2 regions of the Lysinibacillus sp. NPDC058147 genome follow, and region 2 is predicted to be linked to the other one. Evidence: riboswitches for the same ligand, from Rfam matches in the RefSeq annotation. Region 2 holds a riboswitch; the other holds the start of a gene.
The links. Region 2 has a riboswitch for FMN ahead of ribE (riboflavin synthase). Riboswitches for the same ligand answer to the same signal wherever they lie in the genome.

Region 1: it holds a riboswitch for FMN, as region 2 does, so the genes downstream of both, ACFVT8_RS09910 (ECF transporter S component) here and ribE (riboflavin synthase) in region 2, are expected to answer to the same signal.

The regions. Positions count from the first base shown of each region.
Region 1 covers NZ_JBHVUJ010000003.1:75,099-85,959, reverse strand. Annotated here, with positions in the region: gene sigX (RNA polymerase sigma factor SigX) at 1-419, shown strand, start outside; gene ACFVT8_RS09915 (RNA polymerase subunit sigma) at 416-1,720, shown strand; FMN riboswitch at 2,036-2,233, shown strand; gene ACFVT8_RS09910 (ECF transporter S component) at 2,454-3,041, shown strand; gene ACFVT8_RS09905 (sodium-dependent transporter) at 3,195-4,541, shown strand; gene ACFVT8_RS09900 (STAS domain-containing protein) at 4,607-4,993, opposite strand; gene ACFVT8_RS09895 (methyl-accepting chemotaxis protein) at 5,204-6,898, opposite strand; gene ACFVT8_RS09890 (ATP-binding protein) at 6,926-7,348, opposite strand; gene ACFVT8_RS09885 (SpoIIE family protein phosphatase) at 7,352-8,482, opposite strand; gene glnA (type I glutamate--ammonia ligase) at 8,942-10,276, shown strand; gene ACFVT8_RS09875 (hypothetical protein) at 10,385-10,861, opposite strand, start outside.
Region 2 covers NZ_JBHVUJ010000004.1:175,453-186,313, reverse strand. Annotated here, with positions in the region: gene ACFVT8_RS13615 (GNAT family N-acetyltransferase) at 1-73, opposite strand, end outside; gene ACFVT8_RS13610 (histidine phosphatase family protein) at 232-795, opposite strand; gene ACFVT8_RS13605 (sensor histidine kinase) at 1,126-2,430, opposite strand; gene ACFVT8_RS13600 (carcinine hydrolase/isopenicillin-N N-acyltransferase family protein) at 2,946-3,383, opposite strand; gene ACFVT8_RS13595 (C45 family autoproteolytic acyltransferase/hydrolase) at 3,380-3,985, opposite strand; gene ACFVT8_RS13590 (spore germination protein) at 4,117-5,562, opposite strand; gene ribH (6,7-dimethyl-8-ribityllumazine synthase) at 5,734-6,201, opposite strand; partial or broken gene ribB (3,4-dihydroxy-2-butanone-4-phosphate synthase) at 6,461-7,054, opposite strand; gene ribE (riboflavin synthase) at 7,085-7,723, opposite strand; FMN riboswitch at 7,865-7,990, opposite strand; FMN riboswitch at 8,113-8,238, opposite strand; gene ACFVT8_RS13570 (SDR family NAD(P)-dependent oxidoreductase) at 8,452-9,207, opposite strand; gene abc-f (ribosomal protection-like ABC-F family protein) at 9,297-10,861, opposite strand, start outside.

The DNA.
Region 1 (10,861 bases), on a different contig from region 2:
ATGTTCGCGTATTGCGCTCATATGATCAGTTCGCAGGAAATAGCAGTGAAAAGACATGGCTTTTTGCTATTGCTAAAAATGTCGCTATTGATCATTTTAGAAAGCAGGCTGTACGCCAAAAACATTCACTTGATTTTTTTGACTGGGAAACGGAACAGTTACATTCAACCACACCATCACCGGAAGATGTATTGCAGGCCAGTGATGAATTTATGCAGGTGCAAACAGCACTTGAACACTGTACAGGTGACCAAAAAATGGTCATTATTATGCGTTACTTTCAAGATTTATCGATTGCAGAAACAGCGCAAATACTAGATTGGACAGAAGCGAAGGTAAAAACCACTCAGCATCGAGCCATTAAATTTTTAAGGCAACAGCTACAACAGGTTAGAGAACAGGAGGCGAAACGGCAATGACACATAATCAATTTGATGATGACCAACTTGAACATGTATTGAATAATGCCCCTAAGCTTTCTGACCGCCGTTCGAAAGAAGATATATTAAATCGATTATTGGCAGATGCTCGCTTGCAGGATAATGTCCATCTTCAAGAAGCTATACAACAACCAATAGATGGTGAAATAACACCGCAAGAGCAACAACACAGTATGTATACGCAGCAAGAAAGTACCGAGACAGCAACAACAAAAAAGAAAGTTCGTAAATGGCCAATCTTTATGAGTGTTGCAGCTGTTTTTGCTTTAACAGTACTTACTGGCTCTATGTTCATGAATCATAATGATGTAAAAATAGACCAGGCTAATGCTCCTGAACGTTCTCAATATTCAACATTGCAGGATGATCGTGCAGCAAAAAGCTCAGTCGAACATGATAAAATTATGGAATCCAACATAGTAGCAGACCATTCCCAGATCATGTCTCTACGATCATCTGTTTATGAGGAAGATTTAACAGATGCAGTAGTGTTCCATATTGGTTTGGCCAATCGTGATAAGAAAAGCATACCGATGACGTATATCATTCCTAATGAACGAGTTGCTACTGATTTTGCGAAGAAAAAGCCCACAACACTACAGATGTATGAAAAGTATGCGCCAAAAATTGATGAGGAAGCCAATGGTTTTACTAACTTTCATCCATATGAAGGAGAATTAAAGGAAAAGGGCGATAAACTAGTTCATGTATTGCCAAAGAAAAATGACTATGATGTCGCTTCTGCAGATACTGACGAATATTTAGGGACGTTACAGGATACATTCTCAGACACGGAGTATAAGGATATTGAGTTCGAAAATCCTGATGGTACCGCCTACGAGTTTTCCAAGGAAGAAGATCCAAGTAAGCCTATGGCATTAACAAGCTCAAATCATTTTAATTATTATTTATATAGAGATGAGAATGGGATCGAATATTTATCACCTGATTCTCGTAAATCTTTTTCTACTGTAACAGAAGCTCTTTCTGTTATGCGAAATAATAATGATGGTGCATACGTTCCTGTCGTACCGGAAAATATAACATACACTGTAAAAGAGGTAGCAGAAGGCGTTATTGTTACATTTGATGAACCACTTGATTTAACAACTATGGATGCAGTTCGTGCAACTCAATTAATTGAAGCTATGATGCTCACTGCTGCTAGCTTTGATAAACAAGTACGTCTAGACAATGTTGTACAGGAGAGCTGGGAAGGATTTGATTTAAAAAATTTCTTGCCAAAGCCTGTAGGAGCCAATAAACGATATATGCCGTAAAAAAGCATAACAACAAATAGACAAACGAAACTTATAGAATATTTTGGAGCATTCTCGCCGATGTATGTGCGTGAATGCTCTTGACATTTTATAACACCAATAACAAAGAAGTTAAGGGAAGGTTAAATTGTCTGATTGGTGAACACTAATATGCAGTCAGATTGCGGAAAACCTCTACTGATTACACTTTCATATTATAAAGAAGTTAATCGAGTATCTGTAAAACATACGAGTTTAATCGGATTTTTTTAAGCAAAGCTATTTACTTTTCTCTAATAATTCATTATAGTAAGGCTATGAAATAAAAAAATATTGATTCATCTTCGGGGCAGGGTGAAAATCCCGACCGGCGGTAATAGAGTTGTAAATCGCTAATGTTTCCTTTAAGTCATATTAGCTCGTATGATTTACTAAATGCTCTTCAGCCCGCGACCTGTGCAAATATTTTTTTGCATGGCTGACTTGGTGCGATTCCAAGGCCGACAGTTAAAGTCTGGATGGGAGAAGATGGAGGTACGATCGTCATTTATTGTTATGAATTTAGCTATGCACGAGCGTTTTTCGCTGTGGCTTCACACAGCGTATGCTCAAAAATAGTTAATTAATGGCGTTCTTTAATCATGCCTATTCTCCCTTGTGCTCTTTTGCATAAGGGTTTTTTCATGATAATAATTGATTTGGTCGTAACCTTTCTTCTTGCGAGATTGAATCAGCAAAGAGGAGAGAGTTTTCTATGAAGAAAAATGTTAAACTTCAATCGTTTATTACGATTGGTATGCTGAGCAGTATTTCGTTTTTATTAATGCTTTTTAATTTCCCTATTCCGCCGTTTCCAGCGTTTTTGGAAGTGGACTTCAGTGATATGCCAGCATTACTTGCGGCAATCACAATGGGACCTGTAGCCGGTATTTTAGTAGAGTTCTTTAAAAATGTGTTGGACTGGATTTTCTCAGGTACGCCAACGGGAGTACCAGTAGGGCATATCGCAAACTTTGTAACAGGTATTTTATTTATTTTACCAGTGAGCTTTGTTTTTAATCGTGTCAAAACAGTTAAAGGCCTTATCGGAGGTTTAGCTGCTGGAACAATCATAATGGCAGTAGGTATGAGCGTTCTTAACTATGCAGTATTTTTACCTATGTACACTTACTTTTTAGGTATGGAGCCTGTTGTAGGTGATTCACTATATAAAATGATCGTAGCTGGTATATTGCCATTTAACATTGTGAAAGGTATTTTAATTACTATCATCATGGCATTACTGTTCACAACAATGCGTAAATGGATTAATCATCAGCGTTCCATGTATTTAACAAAATAATTGAAATGAAACCTCGAGCTGTTAAATGCTCGAGGTTTTTTGATATAAGTTGGATAATATTGTGCAAAAGTAACATATAGAATTAATCTAGTCGGGTTTACTATTTTAATGTAGAATAAGGAAGAGCTTAGAATGTTAGAGGAGTTTGAAGAGATGAGTGAAAAAAAGAGTCAGTGGTCTAGTAAACTAGGCTTTATTTTAGCGTCGGCAGGAGCGGCGATCGGTCTAGGGGCAATTTGGAAGCTTCCATATGTTACTGGACAAAGTGGTGGGGGAGCGTTTTTCCTTATTTTTGTTCTATTTACATTGTTGATTGGTTTACCGATGTTATTATCAGAATATGTTTTAGGTCGTGGTACACAGTCTGAAGCTGTGACTGCCTATAAAAAAATTGCACCTACGAAAACAGGCTGGGCTTGGGTTGGTCGTATGGGTGTACTCGGTTGTTTTTTATTGTTAAGTTTTTATAGTGTTGTGGGAGGTTGGATTTTTATCTATAGTGGCCTTGGTGTGACTGGGGCTGTTATTGATCCTGCCGTTGATCCTAGTGAACTATTTGGAAAGATTGTAGGAAAACCTTGGATTACATTGCTAGGTTTAGGATTGTTTACGCTAGTAAATGTACTAGTCATTTCACTTGGTGTGCAAAATGGTATAGAAAAGGCTAATAAGTGGATGATGCCTTTATTATTTATAATGTTTATTGTGCTTGTTGTGCGGGCTTTAACATTAGATGGAGCAATGGAGGGGGTTAAATTCTTCTTGTGGCCGGACTTCTCCAATATAACTGGAAAGGCTATATTAGAAGCGTTGGGGCAGTCCTTCTTTGGCTTAGCGGTAGGATTTTCTTGTCTTGTGACGTACAGCTCTTATTTAAAGAAAGATGTGAGCTTACCGAATTCTGCGGGCTCCGTTGTTCTTCTCACTGTGCTTGTATCGTTCTTAGCAGGATTGGCAATTTTCCCTGTTGTATTTGCTTTTAATTTAGAACCTGCATCTGGACCAGGCTTACTATTCATGGTTCTGCCAACAGCATTTAGCCAAATGCCCTTTGGTGAAATTTTCTTAGCGATGTTTTTAATATTATTTTTATTTGCAACGCTAACCTCTTCGTTTAGTTTATATGAAATTATTGTAGCGGCATTTATGGAGAAAGGGCATATGTCTCGTCCAGCATTGACAATGCTACTAGGCGTAGTAGTATTTGTAGCGGCGATTCCTGCGGCTCTTTCATCTAGTACATTAGCGGACGTATCAATCTTTGGAAAAACAATTTTTGATGCAACTGACTTTTTAGTATCTAATTTAATGCTTCCGTTAGGTAATTTATTGATTGCTATCTTTATTGCGTATGTAGTTGATAAAGAATTTGTGAAGAGGGAATTATTGATAGGAAGTCAAATGGGGCAGGGGTTCTATTCAACATATCATCTATTGATGTTAATAGTAGTACCACTTGTCATTATCGTTGTGTTCGTAAATATGCTTTTACAATATTAAAAAGAGAAGGTTGCGTTCCGTTTTATAGGAATGCAACCTATTTTAATGATGGGGGCAACAATAGGTTAATATTCGCTAAGCGATAGCTCACCTAGCCAGCCTTCTTTAATGATTTGTCTCGCTTTTTCTTCGCTTTTTGTAATAGGGAATACTTTATCGACTTGAGAAATAGCAAACAAGTTGCGAATGAAATCATCGACGACAATAATGGCGATTTTCTTTTCTTTTACAGATACTTTCTTTGCGAAATTGACAATCATGCCAAAGCCGGTACTATCAATGTTTGTAACCTTTTGCATATCGATAATGTATCCATGCTTTGTTTCCAGGCTTAATGATTGAAGCTCTTTTTTTATCTCTTCAATCATCCCATATTCTAAATCGCCAGTAAACGCAATCAAAATATAATCAGCCTTTGTGTCAATATCCATCGCAATTTTTTTTTGATTCATACTATAGTGCCTCCATTTTCTTTTTCGTGTTAGGGGATTCTAATTGTTAAGAGAAAATCAAACAAAAAACATTTGTACCTGCCGCTTCACTTACGGTACATAAAACATTTGTACCTGCCGTTTCACTTACGGTACATAAAACATTTGTACCTGCCGCTTCACTTACGGTACATAAAACATTTGTATCTGCCGTTTTGCTATTGATAGAAGTTAAAACTTGAATTTATTTACTTCATTTTGTAATTTATCAGCAATTGATGCTAATTCCTCTGAACTTTGTGTAATTTCTGCAACTGTTGCATATTGTTCCTCTGATGTTGCGGCGATTTCCTCTGTTGCTGCGGCGGAATCTTCAATGATATGAGAAATATCTTTAATGGCTTGTTGAACACCTAAGGAGTTGTTGTTTACATGCGTAAATGCAGCCTTCATTTGCTCAACGCCTTTTTCTGTTTCTTCAACCTTTTCAACAATTTCCTTTAAAGCCGTTCCTCCTTTATTGATAATTGTTACTTGCTCCTCTACAGCTAGTAAATTACTTTCCATTGTGCGAACTGTCACAGAGGTTTCAGCCTGAATATCTTTAATGAGATTTGTGATTTGTCCTGATGCTAAGCTTGATTGTTCGGCTAGCTGGCGTACCTCTGATGCAACAACGGCAAACCCTTTTCCTTGTTCACCTGCCCGTGCTGCTTCGATTGCTGCATTGAGGGCGAGTAGATTTGTTTGCTCCGCAATACCCGTAATAACAGTAATGATGCCACCGATTTCTTCAGAGCGTTTACCTAGTTTTTGGATAGAATCTGTCGCATAAGACACTGTTTGCGTGACGTCGCTTAAATGTTTAATAGCCTCATTAATGGCCTCTTCACCTTTACGTGCAATTTGGGTTGATTCTATAGCGCTATTCAACGTACCCTCGGCCTTTTGTAAACTGCTCGATACTTCTTCGAGCGTTTTTTGCATCATGGACACTATTTGTTCGGCCTGATCAGATTGAGTCGTAGTGCCGACTGCAATTTCATTCATCGTAAGTGCGATTTGGCTAGAAGCCTCGCTTGTTTGGTGCGATGATTCTGCTAATGAGTGTGATGAGTTAGCTATTTGGTTAGCGCTACCGGCTACGATTGTCATCGTCTCTGTTAAACGATTTTTCATATCACTAAAGGCATTTGCTAAAACAGCAATCTCATCTTTACCTTTTGGGTTTAATAACTTTACATTTAAATTTAAATCTGCTAATTCTTTAGCATTTGTACTTAAAATATTAATAGGTCTGATGATTTGTCGCTGTAAAAACCAACTAATTCCAGCGATTATTAATATGGCAATTCCTAAGGAAATCACTACATTTTCTAATGCAGACTTTGAAGCAATGCTTATATATGGAGCGGTAGGTACAGCTGTTGCCCATACGCCAATAACATCTCCTTGGCTATTTAAAATTGGGTCATAGGCTCCTTGATGCATACTCCCCAAGACATTTGCTGATCCGATAAAACGTTTTTTTTCTCCTAATACAACTTTCGCAACTTCGTCAGAAACCTTTGTATTTAATGCACGTTCTCCATTCTCGACTATATTTGTACTAATGCGAGTATCGTTTTGGAAGATAGAAACGACATTTCCGTTTGTTAGCTCTCCGACTTTATCAGCTACCTCGAAATTGTCTACCATTTTGACGTCACCTTTATACAATTGATTGTTTTTAATGGACCATTCTCCAGGGAATTTAGCATCTAAATATTCATAGCCCAATTGAATATCAGATAAAAGCTTCGTATCTGCGCTTTCTAAAAGATTTTTTTTGGCAACATAAAAATTTATTCCTGCTAAAAGTGTAGTAAGTAGCAAAATACACCCGAATATTAACAGGCTCATTTTTTTTCGGATTGACACCTTCATGAAAACTCCTCCAATTTTACGTTAACTTTATACATGAATCTTTTTTGAAATACCAACTAAAAATTTCGTTTCAGAAATATTTTCAAACCAAATATGGTCTACCATATTTTTAATAAAAAATAAACCTCGTCCCCGATCTGAATAATCCAGTTCATTTAAATCAAATTGTAGAGCTTTATTCCAATCCTTTTCAGCGATTCCTTTCGCTTCATCAGTAACTGTTATTTTTACTTCTTCATTAGAATGGGATACTTGTACTTGAATAGCCTTTTCGGAATATGGATCATTCTTCTTCACGGCTTCCACAGCATTTATAACTAATTCATGTACGACAAATCGTATTTCTTTTTTAAAAGGTAAATTATATACATTTGTAAAATTCTCTATAACTTGATCTACATAAGCTATAGCTTGTGTATCAGGATTTACATTGAGCATGAATTCCATCATCAATCACCGACCCTGTAATGTAATTGTTATTGAAACTACTGTTATATCATCGTTGTGATAATTATCGGATAAATCGTATTTTTGGGAAAATTTTTGCAAGGCATAGCCATTACCGTGTGATGCATAGGAATGGAAAAAATCCATATCAACAACTTGTTGATCATTTATTGTCAATAACCCATCCGTATAAAGTATTATGCGATGCCATCCAGATAAAGATATCGTTTTTTTATTGATAGGAATGGTCGGGAATAGCCCTAATATTGGTGTATTTGCTTGGAGGAACACCGTCTCTCCGTATTTTCCAAATAAGAAACCAGATGGATGAGCTGCATTAACATAGTGTATAGTGCCGTTTTTCGTATCTATTAGTATGTAGATAGCTGTCATTAAAAAACGGTCCATATCTTCATCAGAAAATAACTCGTAAATTTGGCGGTTAAGTTCTTGGATTACGAAAACTGGATCAATTAATTTCGTAATCATTCCTTTTAACAAAGATCTAATGGACATTGTGACGAGCGATGCGGCAATGCCATGCCCCATTGCGTCGTAAAGAAGAATGGCAGTTAAATGTTCATTAATCTTAAACCAGCAGTACATGTCACCTCCTAATGTGTTGGAAGTAACATAAAGTCCATCGATCTGAATATGCTCAAGATTCAATGGAGCAGATAGTGCATTTTTTTGAAATTTCTTCGCGACAATTAAATCTTTTTGAATAATACTTTCTTGCTGCTTTCGTAGCTTGGTTTCCTTTTGGTATTTAAGGGCCACCTGAATCCGAGTTTTAAATTGAGTGAAATCAAATGGTTTTAAAATAAAGTCGAAAATCCCGGCTTCAAAAACCCTATCAATTGTAATGCTTTTTTCGTAAGTAGTAGAAAGGAGGATAGGGGCATCGATCCAGTTTTTTAGTTCGTCAATTTGTTGACAAATGTTCTCGCAATTTTTAAGCGTCATTTTTGCATCGAGAATAATTAATTCCAGTTCTTCTTTCAAAGAATCTGATAAATATTTCATTGCTGCGTCAGTTGTTGTAAAGCAATGAATATTTTTGATGTCGATACGATGAAAATATTTTTGCAGACGTAATACATCATTACTTACGCTGCCAATAATTAATACTGACATGCTTCTTACATTCACCGCCTTATGTATCTTTAACAGAAGATAAAGCCTCGGTCGCAATTACGCCAAGGTAAAATTGTTATAATAATTTCCGACTATTATATATACGCCCTATTTACTTATCTGATGAATAAAATAGAAATTCTAATTTGCTATAAATTTACCAATAAATATGACATTATACAAGACTAATGTGATATAAAATATGGAAATAAAGTTCTTGCTTTATGCAATAAAGTCAAAAAATTTTTAGTTAAACTACCGTGTAATGAGTCTAAAGACCTTAACTGATGGATGGAAAGGAAGAAGAGGCTCTATCCATCTGAAAAAAAGAATAATATATTCTAAAAAATGCATGTAATAAAAGCTTACATAGATATTGTGTTTTGCATCCGTTTAATGTATTTTAAAAACAGTTACAAAAGAATTGTGTTAATTAAAATGACATTGGAGTGGTGAAAAATGAAACGTTATTCAAAAGAAGATATTAATCGCCGTGTTAAGGAAGAAAATGTGAAATTTATTCGCCTACAATTTACTGATATATTAGGAACGATAAAAAACGTTGAAGTACCAGTTAGCCAATTAGAAAAAGCATTGGACAATAAAATTATGTTCGATGGTTCATCAATTGAAGGTTTTGTACGCATTGAGGAATCAGATATGTACTTGAGCCCTGACCGTGATACTTTCGTCATTTTCCCTTGGACTGCTGAAAAAGGTAAAGTGGCTCGTTTTATCTGTGATATTGTTAGACCAGATGGTACACCATTTGAAGGTGATCCACGCTCCAATCTGAAGAGGGTATTAAAGGAGATGGAGGAATTAGGTTTTAGCTCATTTAATTTAGGACCAGAGCCAGAATTTTTCTTATTTAAGTTAGATGAAAAGGGGCATCCGACACTTGAGTTAAATGATAGTGGAGGGTATTTTGATTTAGCCCCAACTGACTTAGGAGAGAACTGTCGACGTGATATCGTATTAGAGTTAGAAGAAATGGGCTTTGAAATTGAGGCATCACATCATGAGGTTGCACCTGGTCAACATGAAATCGACTTTAAGTATGCAAGTGCGGTCGAAGCATGTGATAATATTCAAACGTTTAAGCTTGTTGTAAGAACGATAGCTGCACAGCATGGGCTGCACGCTACCTTCATGCCAAAGCCACTATTTGGTGTTAACGGTTCTGGCATGCATTTCAACTTATCATTATTTGAAGGGGATAAAAATGCGTTTTATGATGAGCGTGCAGAATTGCAATTAAGCCAAACAGCGCGTAGCTTTATGGCAGGAATATTAAAACATGTACACGGTTTTACTGCTGTCACGAACCCACTTGTTAATTCCTATAAACGATTAGTGCCTGGCTATGAGGCTCCTTGCTATGTAGCATGGTCTGCACAAAACCGATCGCCACTTATTCGAATTCCAGCTTCAAGAGGGTTATCAACACGTATTGAGCTACGTTCTGTCGATCCAGCAGCGAATCCTTATTTAGCGATGGCAGTTATTTTAGCATCTGGGCTCGATGGCATTCGCAAAGATCTCACACCGCCAGATGCTGTAGATCGCAATATTTATAAAATGTCACGAGCGGAACGTGAATTGAATAATATCGATAGCCTACCATCGTCATTGGAATACGCACTCCTTGAATTAGAAATGGATCCTATCGTTCGTGAAGCGCTTGGAGATCATATCGTTGAAAAATTTAGAGCTGCTAAAGAAATAGAATGGAATAAATACCGTACACGTGTCCATAACTGGGAGCGGGAAGAATATTTGAAAATGTATTAGAAGGGGAGTGTTGGGGCTTTAGTGCTCCGACACTTTTTTGATCTAAAATGCGAGGAATTGAGTGTCAAAAAGAAGGCTATCCCTATTTTTCATTGATAGGGATAGCCATTAATTTGTTAGCTCACTTTGGATAATTAATTTGCTTTTACGTTTTTCATCTGAAAAGTCCTGATTAATAATATAGATATTATTATAAGCTGAAAGCCTATAAAAGTTAGGAGTTTTGAATTCTCCATTTATTTCCCTGTCTTCAACTAGTAAATTATTCTTTACCTTAAATTTTCTCATACCTTCATCATTATAAGAAAAAAACACTTGATTATTAAAATCTGTATAATGAGAATGTACAGTTAACACATCCGAAAGAACTTCTTGGGTATGTTTATTAGAAATATTATAAAAAAGAAGCTTTTGGTCATCCTTTGAAGATACATTAGGGTCATTAAAGGTTAGATAAATAAATTGTTGGTCATTTAGCAAACTTGCCCAACCAATGTATTCATAGTTAGTTTTTATTTCTTCTATTTCTTTACTTTCTACATCATATAAATACAGGTAACCATAATTATTTTTTCTATCAGTAAA
Region 2 (10,861 bases):
ACCCCTCAAAGCCTTTATTCCAAGTTTTTAAAGTTTCCCCTAAAGTGCATTGTGAGACCGTTTTTATGTCCATACTTTTCTCCCATCCATTTATTATTATGCCTCAGCAAAATTGTGTACGGAATCCGTCAGAGGCTTAACCTCTTTCAGCTTTAGACACCCGCTGAAAAGCAATTTAGACCCGCATTCATCTCACCACCTATTGAGGTGGGAGGCTTCTACTGAAAGAAGTTAATTTGAGCTACTACCTAAAAGTGATAAATCTTCTAAGGTTAATTTTTTTATTAGTTCATAACCGTTTCCGGGACCCCTAGGTTTAACAATAACCATGCCCATGTTTGAAATTTCCCCTAATCCAATACCTTCAGGAAAGCTATGAGCAATGATCACTTGATTCATCCCCTGTGGCGGCTTTCTTTCTAGCACTGATTGTAGATTTGATAATATATTTGTTTTTTCAACGATTGGAATATTTCCACCTAATTTATAAATTTCATATCCAAGTGGATCAATTTGGATATAGGAATAAGGAAATGCGAGCTGTGCCGTTTCAATTGTACGACAAAAAGGACTTACGACAATTGGTGAACCGATCGGAATTTGTAAATATCGTAGCAGTTGACCAAAGTACATCGCTCCCCTTCGCCCAACTTCAGACAAATTTCTTTGAGTAAAACAATCTTGAAAATTTAAAGTTGGCTGATCTACCCCGACAGTTGCCTCACCATGCCTTGCATACAAAATGAATCCACCCTTTTTCAATAAATCCAGAATTGATTTATCCAAATATTTCATCTCCTCCTAATAGAATACCACGTTGATTATTAGTAATGTATGAAATGATTTGCTTAGAAAATGTAAATATGAAAGTTGTTTTGCAGCGAAGGAGTTACTTAAACCCTTTTACTTTGCTGCTAAAACTTCCTCTTGCGCCGGCAAACTCTTTTACTTCGCCGCTAAAACTCTCTATTGCGCCGGCAAACCCCTTTACTTCGCCGCTAAAACTCTCTATTGCGCCGGCAAACCCCTTTACTTCGCCGCTAAAACTCTCTATTGCGCCGGTCGCGAACTTTAATCAATAAAGATAAAAAACTTCCTACAATTTTCAGTAGGAAGTTTAGAAATTTACTTTATTGGAATGGTTACTATTGCCGTTGTCTCTAAATGCTCGGTTGAATCGATAGAAATTTGACCTTCGTACTTATTGACAATTTCATTTACAATAAACAGGCCCTGCCCTCTTATTTTACCATTTTCTGGTTTTTTAGTAGAAAATCCTTGCTTGAATATTTGCCCTGCTTCTACAATATTTGGTCCAGTATTTGTAACCTTAAATTCATATTGCTTGTCATCAGCTTTACAGCAAATTGTTATTTTACGTTGCTCATCCGATAATTCATTTGCCGCATCAATCGCATTATCTATTAAATTCGACAAGATTTTGATTAAATCTGTCGTTTTAATTTTATTAAATGCATCCTGTGATACTGAAAAATCCATATCAATATTATGATTTTGTGCAGTTAGTTTTTTCGTTTGTAATAAAATCGACAAGCCTGGGTGATCAATATTTAATTTGAGGGACCTAATAGCCTGAACCTCTTTGGATAGTGAATATAAATATTGTTTGGCCTGATCAGGTTTGTCTAATTGCAGAAATCCATGCAATACTTGTATATGATTTGTGAAATCATGTCTTAAAGATGACACTGAAGTGATTAAAGTTTTAATTTCTGATTGATATGTATCTTCTGTCGCCCCAACTTCCTTCGCTACTTCTTTTTGATACCATCTCTGTAAGAAGAAAACAGAGCCAATCACGATTAAAATAAGTACACCATTAAAAATAAAGACTAAAAGATTGTCTTCGATCACTTTTCCCTTAATGTCATTTAATGTGTCTGCACTAATATCAATTCCTATGTATGCAATGACCGCCCCTGTTTCATCCTTAATCGGTGCACCAACAGTTAAGTAGGAGCCATATATAGAATCTTGTAATACATCTGTTGTAAATGTTTCTCCATTATAAGCTTTTTGCACTTGTGTCTCGGGTACTGTACAGTCCATTCCGATATAAAAGCCTTTAACTTCACTTGGTAAACCCATAATCATTGCTTTGGATACCTTTGGATTTTCAATATCTAATGTATAAACAAATAAAGCACCTATTTTTACTCTTGCATCGTTTAAGTAACTTCTTATTTGCCAGTAATACTCATTTTCCTCGGGGTTATCTAAAAATTGTTTGTACGCCTCTACATCAATAGTAGATGCGATAGAAATAGCCGCTTTCAGACTTTGGTTCGCTATTGACTCTTCTACTGTCTTTTTCATTTTTATATAAGATGTAAAGATGTTTAAACTTGTAAACAGTACTAATAAGAGAGTTGATAGTATTAAAATTAGTTTTATTTTTCGTGTTTTCATACAAACTGGTACTTCCTTATCTATAGACATGAATAATGCCTTAATTTAGTTGGGCTTGGCTTTCGCAAATACAAAAATCTTTGCCGAAGTTCACATCATGTCATACTCTCCACTAGAGAAACGGTTTCAATCCAATATTTCTATTATACTATAGTAAACTTCTTTTTTATGGTTGTTCAATTATGTCTCGGCATAATTAAGTCCAGAATCGGCTTGGGTAAATGCATACGATTCAGGTTTCTTCGCAGCTCTAAATAAAAATATTCGTTCTTATCTTATCATCCCAAGTGAATTTTGACTATTACCAACCCACATTTATCGCCGCTTACTTTTTGGGCTATCTCCTCCCCATTATTGACGTTGGAGAAGTCTGTCAGGAATTGATAAAATCCTAAAACAATTTTTATTTTTCGAGCAAAACTTCTAGTCGTAACCATTAGTTTAATAATCCTTCTCTAGAAAGTAAACTAAAAAGGAGAAGCATTTTATCATACCCCCTCCTTATTATATATTGCTTATTCTATTCCATCTTTGTTGTTTAGATCAATCCAACCTTTTAATCTTTCAGGAAGCGTTAGAGCTTCGTCTAAATAATCTTTAAAAGAAATTGTTATTGGTTCTGCGTCCTGTCCTATTCCAACGATAACTTCTAGAAGCTTTGGCGAATAAACTACGGTATGTAATGTGCCAAAGTATTCTTGATAGTATTTAAAAAATAACGGAGAATTTCCATTATTAAAATGTCGGTAAGCATCCATTGTAGTCAAATTCTTTTCGAATAAATTATTTATAAAATGTTTTCGCTTGATGGACCCCTGAATATTTTTCTTATTTTTCTCTTTCATACTCGTTGCTTGAAAATGGTTCGTACAAATTAATGGATTCCCATTTCTTAATTCCTGCTTTTGTGGGGAAGCTTCTACTACTATAGATTGACCGCTTTGATCTGTCATTGAGTAATTGTAACAATAACCATGTGGGAGTTCCCTAACCTAATTATTTTAAGTGCTTCTTCAATATTTTTACATTGCTCCAATAATATTCGGACAATCGTTGAAGCGATAAAGCCCTCACCATGGTACTCATTGTTGACAAAATGCAGACCGACAACTAAGCCATACTCATTCATTCCATCAAGTCTACCGATAATTTGTTGGCTAAATCCAACACTTGCATATCCATTCATTGGATTAGAAAATACCAGTCTTGCATCATACAATATTGGACTAAAATCATAGTTTCTAATATAATTCCCGTTTTGCACAAAAGATGTGCAACCCATTTCTGGAAAGGTAATATTATAGCCACTATACATATCAATGACTGAATCCAGTGTTTGAGCTAATCCAACGGCCAATCCTTCCATTTCTTGCAAGAGACTTGGAGAATGATATTGTAATAATTGTTTTGCCATTTGGACATTTTTAAAATCCAAAGATTCATTCTGTATTGGATAAGAAGTTGACAGTAGTTCTTTACTTTGCTGAAGTCCAATTTGATAGTAACTACCCCTTACATTTATAACTTCTACGATTAATTCTTCATAAGATCTCATTTCTTTTCTCTCCTTATATAATGTAATTGGTTTTCTATATTTATCGTAAAGCTTCAAGTAAATAAAAGGTCAAGTGAAAAAAGACAAAAAAAATCAGGCCTATAAAAGCCTGATCTCTACGTGCTAAGTATTTATTTTTTCCTACTCGATGTCTTTGTATCATCCTGTGTATTTAAAAATTTCGGTCGCTTACGATAGCCTGAAGGAGATAGGCGGACTAAAGATCTTTTAATGTCCTGCCAATCTAAATCTGCTCCCATACTCAAGTATGGAACACCTAATACACGTAAATTTGCAGTATAAAGAAGTATGAAAAACACCGAAACGAAAAATCCAAATAACCCTAAAAAAGCAGATGCTAAAATAATGATTAACCTGAGAATACTCATTGATGTTACAATAGATTGGTTTATCAGTGTAAAAGCTGCAATACTTGAAGTAGCTATAACTACAATCATTGAAGGGCTCGTAACACCAGATTTAATGGCTGCATCTCCAATTATTAATCCCCCAACAACACTTATTGAACCACTAATAACATTGGGTAAATGTATATTTGCCTCTCGAAATAATTCAAACATAAAAAGCATCATTAATATTTCAAGAATAGTTGGAAATGGAAGCCCCATTCTTGATTCAACAACTGTTGCTAATAGGATGAATGGCAATTGCTCTTGATGGTGGGTTGTTAAGGCGAGCCAAAAACCTGGTAAAAGTACACTGATAAAAATAGCTATAATTCGTAGAATACGCTCCATAGAACTTACGATAATCGGATACTCATTATCCTCACCAGTTTTAAAAAGTAACATTGAATTAGCTGGGGTAATGATTGCATATGATACACCATCAACTATGATGATAATGCGTCCTCTACTTAAAGCTTGTACAGCAAAATCAGGGCGTCCAGTATAATCATGTTTAGGTAGAATCCTACCACCCTGCTCAATTCTTTCCATCAATAAATCTCCACTAAATACAATATCCGTATCAATTTGTTGTAGCTGTAGTTTTATTTTCTCAAGCATCTGTTGATTTACGACATCTTCAAAATAAAGTACAGCTACGGTTGTTCTGGATCGTTTACCAAGTTCATACGTCTCAACACTTAATGAATTAGTAGGTAATCGTTTTCGTAATAAAGCAATATTGATAAAAACATCCTCAATAAAATCATCTCTCGGACCTTTGACAATTAATTCAAGAGTTGTTTCTTTAGGCTCCCGATTCGGTTTATTAGCGATATAACTTGAATACAGCAAATTCATATCTTCAAAATAGATTAAAACATGTCCTTTATAAACTCTTGTGATGGCATCATCTTTACTTGATATTTTCTGAAGATGGGGAACGCGTAAATTGTTTTGTATATGTTCTTCTAACATTTCCTCCGATGTTGCAGTAAATAATGATTGAACTCGTTGTACAATAACGGTCTGCAGTAAACGCTCATTAATCATCTCTTCACATTTTATCAGATGTACTTTATGTTGCTGAAAGAAATACTCTTGGAATTTCACATCAGCAGAGCGTTGAAATAGTGACTTCAAAGATTTCAAATTTAACTCTTGTTCCATTGATGAAATATTCCTCATCTCCTACTGAGCCAGCTCCAAATTAGTACATTTATGAGTAACAACATAGATACACTTACGGATATTTTCCCCATGCTTAAAAAAAATATTCATTTCAAAATGTTTTTCAGAATAATTTACCTATGGAATTTCCATTCTATTATTAGGAATGATTTATCTAATCATCTTCTTTAAATTTGCCATTTCAATAGCAGACATTGCCGCGTCATAACCTTTATTTCCTGATTTAGTACCTGCACGTTCAATCGCTTGTTCAATATTTTCAGTAGTAACAATGCCAAAAATAACTGGTACATTTGTAGTTAATGACACATTTGCAATTCCTTTTGCTGATTCATTACATACATAATCATAATGTGTTGTTGAGCCACGGATTACTGTACCTAATCCAATAATGGCATCATATTTCTTTGTTTCAGCTAACTGTTTTGCAATGAATGGCACTTCAAATGCACCTGGAACCCATGCTACATCAATAGAATCCTCATCCACACCATGACGCTTTAAACCATCTAATGCTCCGTCTAATAATTTACTTGTAATAAATTCGTTGAAACGACCTACTATTACTGCTATTTTTAAATCCGTACCAATTAATTGTGCTTCAAATGTTTTAACCATTTTTAATCTCTCCTCTTTTATCTTGTCTAATCATCATAAAGTGGGGTTGATTTCCGTTCCGACTGGGCGCTTTCCTGGGGGCGTCCGATGAGCCGCTTCGCTTGCGCTCCATGGTCTCATCTGTGACGCTAATCCCCAAGGAGTCACCCAGTCTCCACTCCAATCAACTTATATACTAGAGTACTTTTTACAAATGTTATTCCAAACTTTTATTGATGATCCTTTATATTGTCTGTGTGTTTTCTTCTATTATTTGTTGACGACGATATGTTGCCAATGCTTCAATTGAAATCATTTTTAAATGATGTTGTGCTGCATATTTAACAAGGTCATTAAAGCGTAGCATTTTGCCATTGTACCCCATAATTTCACAAATAATGCCCGCAGGAATACTATGACAAAGCTTGGCCAAATCAATTGTAGCTTCTGTATGTCCTCTACGCTCTAATACACCATTGTCCTTTGCAATTAACGGGAATACATGGCCCGGTCTACGAAAATCCGCAGCTTTTGCTTGTGGCTCTAGCATTTTTTGTATAGTCATTGCCCGTTCAAAGGCGCTAATTCCAGTTGTTGTGTCTACATGATCTACACTAACGGTAAATGCCGTTTGATGATTATCTGTATTAATACTGACCATAGGCGCTAATGCTAATTTTTGTGCAAGTTGCTGTGAAATCGGTGTACATATAAGACCTCTTCCATAGGTCGCCATAAAGTTAATCGTTTCAGGTGTCATAAATTCCGCAAGAGCGAGTAAGTCCCCTTCGTTTTCTCGGTCCTCGTCATCTACTACAATAATCATCTTACCTTGTTTTAAATCCTCAATTGCTTCTTCAATTGAATGTAGCAAAATCGCCACCTCCTGTTCTTAAAGTGTTGTTTAAAACCCGTTTTGTGCTAAGAAGTCTCTTGTGATGGTCGGCGGTTCCTGTCCATACTTAAGTTGATGCAAAATGTATTTACCAACTAAATCGGTTTCTACATTGACGAGATCACCAATCTTCTTCTTACCTAAAATCGTTTCTTTGTAAGTGTGGGGTATCAGGGATACTGTGACACCGTTTTTCTCGACCTGAAAGAGTGTTAGACTCGTTCCATCAATTGTGATGGAGCCCTTTGGAATACAGTAGCCCGTTAGCTCCTTTGATAATTCAATATCAATATAGACTGCATTTGCCAATGGCCGCTTGCGTACTATTTTCCCTACCCCGTCTACATGTCCGGAGACAAAATGACCACCGAAACGCCCATTAGCTGACATAGCGCGCTCTAAATTTACCGGATCTCCAACTGCGAGCTGCTGTAAATTTGTTGCGCTTACTGTTTCAGGCATTACATCCATCGTTAGCTCTTGTTCATTAAAATGTATCACTGTTAAACAAACACCATTGACCGCTATACTGTCCCCGAGCTTTACATCCTCTACCATTTTCTTTGAAATAACGGTAATTTTCATACTTTGTCGATCGCTTTGCATGGTTTTTAAGGTACCAATATCCTCAACAATTCCCGTAAACATTTTTTCACCTACTTTCAATCATTTAATAATTTTCGTTCAAACAAAAAACCCCTTAATTTAAAGGGGTTTGGGAGTTCATATACATAAGACGTCAACAAATAAACCTCATGGATATAAATTTTTTCCATAGGCTGTCATCTCATCGTTCTTCTCCCATCCAGACTGTCACTGTCGGTTTTGGATTTGCACCAAATCAGCTTGCGCTCACGGACTTTGAATTGCTTCATCACCGCCGATTGGGAATTTCACCCTACCCCGAAGAACTACTACTATTCAATTTTTTAGCCAAATAAAACAAAAAACTACTTCCCGACGAAACGATGGGAAGTAGTTAAAAAGTATACTCAAATAAACCTTATAAACTCAAGCGAATTTAAAAAGCTCACACTTTTACCCTTCTCCCATCCAGACTATAACTGTCGGTTTTGGATTTGCACCAAATCAGCTTGCGCTCACGGACTTTGAATTACTTCATCACCGCCGATTGGGAATTTCACCCTACCCTGAAGGATATTTTTATTTAGCTATTTCTTACGATAACACTATTTTATTATATTATCCAGATAATTGTTTATAAAAATTTACTCTAATCAATTTCACATTCACTACATAAAACAAGCCACACCTTTGATCATTAATAAAGATCAAAGGTGTGGCTGTTCCATAGAGACTTCTGTAACTGTCGTTTCACTTACGTTACATAAAAAACTTGCTGAAAGAAGTTAAATTTAAACAGTCAAACTACCATCAACAGAGACAACAGCACCAGCCATGAAGCTTGCTTTATCTGAAGCTAAGAATAGAACCGCTTCTGCTACTTCTTCTGGTTCACCATGGCGTCCCATACGTACACGTGACATTTCTTCTGGCACGTATCCTGTTTTTGCAAGTGTTTCACCAACACTATGAAATAATGGTGTAACGATACCACCTGGACACACAGCATTTATACGAATACCTTTATTTGCATACTCGATCGCTACGCCTTTCGTTAAACCGATTACTGCATGTTTACTTGCGGAGTATACGGCGATACTGTGTTCTGGACGAATACCTGCCGATGAAGCAGTATTTATAATCGACCCTTTACCCTGCTTTTCCATTACTGGGATGACATATTTCATGCCAAGAAAAATACCTTTTACATTGATATCCATAAGACGATCGTATTCTTCCAATTCTACCGCTGTAAACGGTGCGAATTTTTGAATAATGCCAGCGTTATTGAAGAATACATCTATACGTCCATATGTGTTTACCGTTTGCTGTACATAATTCTGAACATCCTCTACTTTGGAAACATCCGCTTTAACGAATATTCCTTCACCGCCATTTTGTTGAATTAATTTTAGGGTCTCTTCTCCAGTTTTCTCGTTAAAATCAACAAGCACAACTTTATAGCCATTTTCAGCAAATTTAATACTAGTTGCTCTACCAATTCCACTACCTGATCCTGTAATAACTGCAATTTGATTGTTTGTCATATTCTCTTCCTCTTTTCACTTTTATATTTTATTAATCACAAATATTTTCTTAATAGGAGGTCCCCTTTGTCTTTCCATACTTATGGCCCTTAGTTTGATTTCATTTTCATGTAATCGTCATAATTACCGTTAAAGATACTCGTGCCAATTGGGGAAAGCTCGACCATTTTGCGTGCTAGCTTATTAAGAAAATATCGATCATGTGAAATAAAGAAAAGTGTTCCCTCAAAATTTAAAAGAGCCTGTTCTAATACTTCTTTACTAAATAAATCAAGGTGATTAGTTGGCTCATCCATAATAAGCACGTTGGCTTTTTGTAATACGAGTTTCGTTAAAGCTACTCGTGCCCTCTCACCCCCACTGAGGGTAGATATCTTTTTAAAGACATCTTCACCAGTAAATAAAAAATTCCCTAAAACAGTACGAACTCTTGCTTCTTCAATGTGTGGGAACATACCCCAGACTTCATGTAAAATCGTGTTATTTGGGTGCAAGTTCGATTGCTCTTGATCGTAGTAACCTACCGTTACACCGTTCCCCCAAGTGATAACACCACTATCTGGATTAATCTCCTTTAACAGCGTCTTTATTAGTGTTGATTTTCCAACACCATTCGGACCAATTAATGCAACCTTATCACCACGATGTAGCTGAAAATTAATATTTTTTAATAGCGGTTGTTGCTCGCATTCTACCGTAAAGGAAACTGATAAATCTCGTACCTTTAACACTTCCTTATGAGAGTTTTTTTCCATTGAAAATGCCATCTGTGTATGTTTTAAATCTTTTAGAGGTTTTTCAATTCGTTCTATTCTCTCAAGCTGTTTTCTTTTGTTTTTTGCACTTTTAGAAGAAGTAGCCATAGTAATATTGCGTTGTATATAGTCTTCCATTTTCGAAATTTTTTGCTGTTGCAAGACATATTTTTTTTCGAGCAAGTTACGATTTTTTTCTTTTACTTCTACATACTTAGAGTAATTGCCAACATATTTCCTGACTTCTGTTCGCTCAATCTCATAAATACCGTTTACAAGTGCATCTAAAAAATATCGATCATGCGAAATGACAAGAATGGAACCTTGGTATGAGTGTAAATACGCTTCAAGCCAATTTAATGTTGTAAAATCCAAATGATTCGTCGGCTCATCTAACATTAGTAAATCTGGCTGCTCCAGTAAAATTTTCGCTAATGCAAGTCGAGTCTTTTGTCCACCACTTAGCTGATGAATAGGGGTATTTTTTGACGTACTTTCAAAGCCCATGCCATTCAGAATACTGTTAATTTTAGCTTCCATTTCATAGCCACCATGCTGCATAAACCATTCTGATTTTATTGCATATCGATCCATAATTTTTTCAATTTTTTTAGGATTGTCTATGAACGTCGGCTCGCTCATTTTCTTTTCAAGCTCTCGAAGTTCTTTTTCAACCTCAAGTAGGTCAGGTAACGCTTCTAACATTTCAGCCCAAATTGTATTATCTAGCTTCAACCCACTGTCTTGACGCAAATAACCAATTTTAATGCCTTTTCCGATGTACAGCTCTCCATTATCATAAGGAAGGTCTCCCGCAATTATCTTTAATAATGTGGATTTACCAGCCCCATTAACACCTATGAGGCCAATTTTATCTCCTCGCTCAATTTTCATCGTTA